DNA from 2 places in the Mesorhizobium sp. WSM4808 genome. Region 2 is predicted to be linked to the other one. Evidence: predicted binding sites of a transcription regulator. Region 2 holds the regulator's gene; the other holds the start of a gene.
What was found. Region 2 encodes LexA, which represses DNA repair genes until DNA is damaged. Its sites were predicted from a motif close to TGTTCNNNNTGTGTTCNG; they were not measured.
Positions count from the first base shown of each region.

Region 1: AC0L2U_RS05195 (PA0069 family radical SAM protein) is a predicted target of LexA. The motif match lies at 2,227-2,244, and genes of this name have one in related genera.

Region 1 is NZ_JBVVQX010000002.1:509,094-513,517, forward strand. It holds gene AC0L2U_RS05180 (GFA family protein) at 75-518, shown strand; gene AC0L2U_RS05185 (hypothetical protein) at 526-1,500, opposite strand; gene AC0L2U_RS05190 (glycosyltransferase) at 1,644-2,168, opposite strand; gene AC0L2U_RS05195 (PA0069 family radical SAM protein) at 2,319-3,473, shown strand; gene AC0L2U_RS05200 (ribonuclease HII) at 3,625-4,323, shown strand.
Region 2 is NZ_JBVVQX010000009.1:93,226-97,649, reverse strand. It holds gene kynA (tryptophan 2,3-dioxygenase) at 1-57, shown strand, start outside; gene kynU (kynureninase) at 129-1,376, shown strand; gene lexA (transcriptional repressor LexA) at 1,786-2,526, shown strand; gene AC0L2U_RS17825 (ComEC/Rec2 family competence protein) at 2,520-4,424, opposite strand, start outside.

The sequences.
Region 1 (4,424 bases), on a different contig from region 2:
CCCATTCCAAACCGGACCTCGGAAAAGTACCTTGTCTGAAGGCGATCATCGCCGTTCACGACAAGGCAGCTACGATGACCGTGCACACCGGTGGATGCCATTGCGGCAATATACGCCTTGAATTTTCAACCGAGCTCGAGCCACCGCAAACCGAAGTTCGCGCTTGCCAATGCTCGTTCTGTGTCAGACATGGTTCGCGCGCCGTTGCCGATCCGAATGGCAGACTGGTCATCTCGGTCAAGGACGAGACGCAATTGCGGAGATATCAGTTCGGGCTGAGGACGGCCGACTATCTGATCTGCCGGCGGTGCGGTGTCTACGTCGCCGCAATCGCCAGAGATGACGATGCAATCGCCAGAGATGACGATGCAAGGGCGATCGTCATCATCAACGCCCTGGACGACCGCGAACGGTTCAACCAGGAGCCGGTCCGCGTTGACTTCGATACGGAAAACAGGGCGCAGCGCCAAGCCAGACGCCGCACACACTGGACACCTGTCGAGATGAGCTTCGGATAGGCAGCTCTCAGCGGATAACCGGCTCGCCATGAAACCGTCGGCGCGACGGCGGCGATACGCCGAAGCCGACTTCCATCATCAGTCGCGGCGTGCGTGCCGGCACGGTGCCCATATGAAAGCCAAAGGGGTCCTCGACGAAGCCGAGACCGGCCTCGCCGGTCAGCGTCACCGGGCTCTGCTCGCCATAGACATCCAGAACCTGTTGCGCGGGATGACCGACCAGAAGGGTAAGCTGGTGCTTGAGGCTGCGGCGCTTGTGGCTGCCCCTGACATAGACATGCGGACCGGTGTCGGCGTCGACCGGCTTGAGGTAGAAGAAGAATTTCAGCATGCGCCAATCATCGAGGTCGAAATGATACTTGCCGAGCGAGGCGAGGTTCTTGTCGGCGTCCGAAGCCGCACCGGTTGGAAAACTCCACCAGACGCGCGTCGTGATCAGTTTTGCCTGGCCGCCGAGATAGTGCGCGGCAATATCCAGAAGCAGCGGATCGCGCTGGATGGCAAGCGCCGCCGGGCAGTCGAGGATGCGCTCGAAAAAATGCCCGCTGAGCAGCGAGCGGCCAAGGCGTTTCTCGGCCTCGGCATGTTCCCCCGGCATGAATTCGAGACGGCGGTCGAAATTGCCGAAGCAAGGCGTGCGCCCGGCGAAGTCGGCGACCTCTTCATGGATATCAGGCGGCAGGACCAGGCCTGAGAACAGCCCGTCGGAGCGCAGCGCATCGACGACCGCTCCCCGTTCGACACCGGCAAACATCGTATCCCCGGCATTGGCGACCGGTCGGGCGCGCTTTGCGCCGAGCCAATGCATGCGGCGTCCGGGCATGGTGCGCGCCAGCACGAACATCGGCAGCCAGGCAGGGTTCTCACGCAGGTCCGTCAGATAGGTTGGAATACGCACGGCGATGCGCCGCAGCAGGCTGCCGTTGCGCGCAATGGCCTCGAGACTGGGCGCGCCGGATGTGTCGGGGGTTGAAAGCTTCATTGAGTCCTCGGCTATGAGAGCACCACCGATGCCGCATCGGTGCTCGCCACTCGGCATGTCCCAAACCCAATTCCCGCTTGAACGGAAGCTAACCCCGCGTCAGATTTTGTGCAATGCACAATGACCTGAGCAGCTGCAAAAAATCATGTCGAGGAGCGGCGTTCCTGCTTGGCCGGCGCCATCCAAATCTCGGCGTCGAGCCGCTTCGTCGCGAGGCCACGGGCGATGGCCTCGGCGCTGCCGGCACTCTTGGCCGCAGCCGCCGCCTGAAGCTTGCTGATCAGCAAGCCGTCGGCCAAGGCGCGGTTTCCCGAAAAGACCCGGGCCAGGAACGGCGTGCGGCTGGCTCGCGTGCGCGAAAACCGTGCCGCCATGGTCTGCCTTGCCGTATGGGCGACAACCTCATCGATCCAGCCCTCCACCAGCCGCGCGCCCGGTTCCAGGAGCAGCAGCCAATCCCCCTTGGCCTGGCGGATGCCGGCAGCGACACCGCCCGTCACGTACTGACAGCCGGCATGCTCGGCCACACGATGCGTCTGGTCGGTGGAGCCTATGTCGCAGACGATGACTTCACGCACCACGCCCTCGACCGCTCCGCCAATCAGCGAGGCGAGCGTGCGGGCGAGGCCCTCCTCGTCATTGCGGGTTTCGATGAGAACACTGAGCATCCTCAGCCGAATAGCGGAAAGCGCCGGACAGCGCCAGTTTTTGCATCGCACCATAGAAAGTTCTTGCTTTGTTCTCATCAACCAAATAGGAATAATTTCATGAACAGAGCGATTCGACACAACACGGACAGTCCTTGGGAGCGGGCGAAGATGGAACAGATCGTGCGCGCCGACATTGCAGCTTTCGGAGCAGGAAGAGCCGAGATGGCCAATGCGATGGTCGAGCAGAGTGGCATGCGTGTCCGCCCGGACCGCAACCGCGGCAGGTCAGCGGGCATCAATCCGTCCGGCCGGTTCGAGCCGGTCAGCCGGCACGTGTTCGACGATGGCTGGAATTCGCTGGAGGAACTGCCGCCCTTCAAAACCGAAGTGCAGGTCGAGAAGCCGCGCACAATCATCACCCGCAACGAATCGCCCGACATTTCCTTCGATCGTTCGATCAATCCCTATCGCGGCTGCGAGCACGGCTGCGTCTATTGCTTTGCCCGCCCGACGCACGCGTTCATGGGCCTGTCGCCGGGTCTGGATTTCGAATCGAAGTTGTTCGCCAAGCCTGATGCGGCGCGCTTGCTTGACAAGGAGCTTTCGAAAGACAGCTATCAGCCGCGCACCATCGCCATCGGCACCAACACCGACCCCTACCAGCCGATCGAGAAGCAATACCGGATCATGCGCGAAATCCTCGAAGTGCTGGAAGCGCGCGGCCATCCAGTCGGCATCGTGACAAAGTCCGCTCTGGTGACGCGCGATATCGATATCCTGTCGCGAATGGCCGAACGCGGGCTGGCCAAGGTGGCGCTGTCGGTGACGACGCTCGACCGTATGCTGGCGCGCACCATGGAGCCGCGCGCGTCGACACCGACCAAGCGGCTGGAAGCGATCCGGCAGCTTTCGGATGCCGGCATTCCGGCCTCGGTCATGGTGGCGCCGATCATTCCGGGCCTGACCGACCAGGAGATGGAACGCATCCTCGATTCGGCACGTGCTGCCGGCGCGCGCGAAGCCGGCTACGTGATCCTGCGCCTGCCGTTGGAGGTCAGCCCGATCTTCAAGGATTGGCTGCTGCGTCATTATCCCGACCGCTACCGCCATGTGATGTCGCTGGTCCGGTCGATGCGTGACGGCAAGGACTACGATTCGGAATGGGGCAAACGCATGAAGGGCGCCGGTCCCTATGCCTGGCAGATCGGCCGGCGCTTCGAGATCACAGCCAAGCGGCTCGGCCTCAATGCCGAACGGCGCACGCTGCGGACCGACCAGTTCGTTGCCGCCGGGAGAGACCAGGTGCAGCTGACGCTGCTTTGAGAGACAATTCGTCGCGGTGGTTTGATCCGTCGCGGCACCAGAATCCCGTCCGGCCTGCCCCGGCCTGCAGACGGTGCCCTCCCGGTCCGGCGCCCCACCCGACCCGGAGGGACTTGCGGAGAATCAGAGCCGATGCGAACCTCGCCGCAACATGGCTCGCGCGCGTTCTGATTCTCCGCCTCTCTTTGAGATCATCGAGAAGCCCGACTTCTCCTTCGAGACGAAGGCGATGGCGGAGGGCCTGTGGCCGGTTGCCGGGATGGACGAGGCCGGCCGTGGCCCCCTGGCCGGGCCGGTGGTCGCCGCGGCCGTGGTGCTCGATCCCGCCAACATTCCCGACGGCCTCGACGATTCCAAGCGCCTCAGCCATCTGCAGCGTGAAGCCTTGTTCCTGCGAATTCTCGGCTCTGCGCAGGCGATCTCAATGGCCTCCATCAGTGCCGAGGGTATCGACGGCAGCAACATCCTCAAGGCAAGCCTGGAAGCCATGCGCCGCGCCCTGGTAGGGCTGTCGGTCAGACCGAAGCTCGCCCTTGCCGATGGACGCGACGTGCCGCCTGGCCTTCCTTGTGAAGGGCGCGCGCTGATCAAGGGCGACCAGCGTTCGCAGTCCATCGCCGCCGCCTCGATCGTCGCCAAGGTGATGCGCGATCGCATGATGTGCGGCTGCGGCAACCATCACGATCGCTACGGCTTCGAAGTCCATATGGGCTACGCCACGCTTCGCCATCGCACGGCAATCGAGGCGCATGGCCCGGTGGCGCGGCTGCATCGCGTATCGTTTTCGCCGTTCAGGCTGGGTGGCGCTGAAGTGGTTGAGGAAGAGAGCTTCGTCGGAATGGACAGCTGATCTCCCCCCTCGAGGGGAGATGGCCGGCAGGCCAGAGGGGGTCGCCGCGCGTGAAACGCCGACCTTATCTGCGCTGCAAAATGACGTCGCGCCCGGTCGAG
Region 2 (4,424 bases):
AAGATGCTCGAGGTGGTGCTGTTCCCGGAACTGTGGACGGTCCGCACCCGGCTCTGACATCGTCGAAATGAAAACAGCGACGCGCGGCGGCGGAACACCCTTCGCGAACAACCGGGGACTGACTGACCATGAGTGGATTTCCTGATCTCGCCGCAGTCGAAGCGATGGATGCCACAGATCCGCTGCGGGCCATGCGCGACCGTTTCATTCTGCCGGAGGGGGTGATCTATCTCGACGGCAATTCACTGGGGGCAGCGTCTCATGCCGTTTTCGGCGAGCTGCAGCAGGCGGCAACCCAGGAATGGGCCCAGGACCTCATCCGAGCCTGGAATACGGCCGGATGGTTCGAGATGCCGATCGAACTCGGCGATCAACTCGGACGCCTGATTGGAGCCGCGGCCGGCCAGACCGTCGTCTGCGACACGACGTCGACCAACATCTACAAGGTGCTGCATGCGGCGCTGGAGATGCGGCCGGGCCGGTCGGTCATCGTCGCCGAGGGTGACAGTTTCCCCACCGACCTGTACATCGCCGAAGGGGTGGCCTCGACACGGGACGGCGTCCTGCTGCGCCTCGCGGGCGTCGACGCGCCCACCATCGAAGAGCTGATCGACGAAAACGTCGCGGTGGTGCTGGTCAACCACGTCAACTACAAATCGGGTGAACTGCGCGACATGGCGGCGCTGACGCGCAAGGCTCATGCGGCCGGAGCGCTGATCGTCTGGGATCTATGCCACACCGCCGGCGCCCTGCCCGTCGAGCTCGATCAGGCAAATGCCGATTTCGCCATCGGCTGCACTTACAAGTACCTCAACGGCGGTCCGGGCGCACCGGCCTTCATCTATGCCGCGCAGCGCCATCACGGCGATATCAGCCAGCCGCTCAGCGGCTGGTGGGGCCATGCGCGGCCCTTTGCCTTCGAACGGGGGTATGTTGCCGGCACCGGTATCCGCCGCTTTCTGTGCGGCACCCAGCCGGTCCTGTCGATGCGGGCGCTCAAAGGCGCGCTTGTCATCTGGAACGACGTCGACATGGCGGCATTGCGAAAAAAGAGCGTCGCGCTGACGGAACTGTTCATCCAGCTCGTCGAAGCAAAGTGCGGCGCCTATGGCCTCACGCTGGAGACCACCCGCGACGCGACCAGGCGCGGCAGCCAGGTGTCGTTCCTTCACGATCACGGCTATCAAATCATGCGGGCGCTGATCGAGCGCGGCGTCATCGGTGATTTTCGCGCGCCATCGACCATCCGTTTCGGCTTCACGCCGCTCTATGTCGGCTACAAGGATGTGTGGCTGGCGGTTGAGGTGCTGGAGGATATTCTGCGCACGGGCGCATGGAAGGACCAGCGTTTCGCCGTCAAGGAAGCCGTTACCTGACGCAACGATCTCCGCGATTTGCCGTCGCCGCCCTCACTGCCCGGCGGATGACGGAGGGCTGAATTCCAGCCACAAATGCCAACAGACGTTGGCGTTTTGGCTCCGTTTCGTTCACGGCAAACGAACGTCCGAAGATTGATAGCGTCCCTTGTGGAGGTCGATCGGCAGATGATGCCAAGCCTTGGGTCGAGGATGAGCCACAGGGTCATTAACCATAATGATTTCAATGTGAGCAGGCGCATTGCCGTGGTTGGCGCCTGTCGATCGCGACCCGCTGGCAAGCCCAAATAATTTCAGCAGCCTTAACAAATTCATTAAACTTTAAACGGTTGCAGAACACAACTGGAACAGATAGTGTTTGTTCTGGGTTTGTTTTTCGATTCTGGTTTCAGGTAATCTGGGGGCCGCCATGCTGACACGCAAGCAACATGAACTGCTGATGTTCATCCATGAACGCCTGAAGGAGAGCGGCATTCCGCCATCCTTCGACGAGATGAAGGAGGCGCTCGACCTTGCCTCCAAATCCGGGATTCATCGGCTGATCACCGCACTTGAGGAGCGCGGCTTTATTCGCCGGTTGCCCAACCGGGCACGCGCGCTGGAAGTGCTGCGATTGCCGGACTCGATCGCGCCCGGCCTCAACGCGGCAAAGAAGTTTTCGCCAAGCGTCATCCAGGGCAGTCTCGGTCAGGGTGGTGCCCTTGGCCGGCAGATCAAGCCGGCGCCTTCGCGGATGCCCTCGCCCGGCAATGATGACGATGCGGTCTCCGCCGTGTCGATCCCGGTCATGGGCCGTATCGCCGCCGGTGTGCCGATCGATGCCATCCAGCATCAGACGCATTCGATCTCGGTGCCGCCGGACATGATCATGGGCGGTGCCCACTATGCGCTGGAGGTCAAGGGCGACTCGATGATCGAGGCCGGTATCTTCGACGGCGACACCGTCATCATCCGCAATGCCGACACGGCGAACCCCGGCGAGATCATCGTGGCGCTGGTCGATGAAGAGGAAGCGACGCTGAAGCGGTTCCGCCGCAAGGGCGCTTCGATTGCTCTCGAAGCCGCCAATCCAGCCTATGAAACCCGTATTTTCGGGCCGGACAGGGTCAAGGTGCAAGGCAAGCTCGTTGGCCTGATCCGCCGCTACTGAGGCGGCTGCGTTTCAGCCACTGGCTTCTCGGGTCTCTTGAAGGGTGGCAGCCCCCTCGCCTCGCGCGAGAATTTGCGTTGCGCATGCCAGGGCCGGTATGGGCTGTCCACGGCGAAGCTGATCGTCGCCGGCGTGGTCGCCGATTGGCGATCGAAGAAGATCGCGGCACTGCCTTTGCGAGCCAGTTGCCGCTTGGTGATGACGAGAACCAGCGGGTTGTGACAGGCGTCATACGCGGTGGCGTCATTGATGACGATCAGCTCGGCGAAACCGCAGGCTTTCCAGGTGTCCTTGCGGTCCTCGACATAGGCAATGATCGCACCGGACGTGTGCCTGGCCACGCAGACGCCTGAGGTGCAATAGAACGGCGATCCCGGCGGTAGCTCAACGGCATCCGCGACGTCGAATTGCCCGTCGCCCTTGTCGAACACCTCCGGCACGACGATGGTTTCGGATATTAGTGCGCGTTTCCAGTTGTCGACGGTGAATTCGTTCGGCCGAGCGCGGCTGACGGCGAGTTCGCCACCGCCGATCGGCAAGGCAACCAGTCGGGCGTCCTCCGAGATCAGCACATCCGGCGTGCGCGTATCCGAGACGGTCAGCAAGCCTGCCAGCGCGAATGGCAGAGCAGCGAGCCGCAGCCAAGTTGTCGCCATTGTCGCGATGACTAGGGCAATTGTCACCAGCAGGACAGATTGCTGCGAAATCAGCCCAACCGCATCGACAGGCGAACGTTCGGAGATCCAACCCGATATGGCGATCATCACCGTCAGACCCTTGCCCATCAGGTAGAGGGCCGGCCAATCCAATCCGAAAGGCATCAGCAGCGCGCTTGCGACAGCCAGGAACATGACGACGGTGACGATCGGCATAACCGCCAGATTGGCGAACAGGCTGAGCGGCGACACACGCTGAAAATGCCAGATGGCAAACAGCGTCGTGGCGCTGCCGGCGATGATGGAGGTCATGGCAAGGCCGGTTGCCGCGAGCACGAACTTTCGCGTCAGGAAACCGGGCATGGATCGCTTTGGGGGCGGCGGTCTTGCTTTTCCCGCGCGGTGAACGGCCCAGCCGGCATAGGCGCCGACCAGAGCCGCGGTCGCGGCGAACGACATCTGAAAACTCGGGCCGACCACCTCATGCGGCGACACCACGATGACGGCGATCGCCGAGATCGCCAGATTGCGCATGGTGAGTGCTGCTCGATCGAACAGCACGGCAATCAGCATCACCGCCAGCATGATGAAGCTGCGCTCGGCGGCAACGACGACTCCAGAGATGATGAGATAGGCCGCGATCGAGAACAGTGCGGCGACGGCGGCATACTTCTTGACCGGGCGACGCGCGGAAAAGTCGGGAAACAACGCGAAGGCGCCGCGCAGCAAGCCCATGATGGTGCCTGCGACCAGCGCCATGTGCAGTCCCGAAATCGAGATGATGTGGTAGATGCCGGTACGTCGCATCGCCTCATTGATGTCATCGGGAATGCCGGCGCGCACGCCGACGATCAGCGCCGCGGCGATCTCGCCTTCGGCGCCGCCGACGCTCGCCCTGATATGGTCGGCGATGGCCTCGCGGGCATTTTCCACGCTAGAGGAAATTCGGGCCGGCAGCGACATGTCGCCACCATCGCTGACGACAAGCTTGGGGTTGCCGAGAAAGAACCCGCTGCCGCCGATGCCGGCAAAATAGCTGTCGAAGGAGAAATCATAGCTGTCCGGCCGCACCGGCCCGGTCGGCGGCAAAAGCTTGGCATATCCAGTGATGAGGGAGCCTGCGGTCACGTCAGCCGGGATCTTGCGTGCCGAAAGCCGCACCCGTTCCGGCGCATAGCGCAGTTTCGGTCTTGCGGTCGATGTCACGTCGATGGTCAGCCGGATACGGCCAGTTTCCATCCG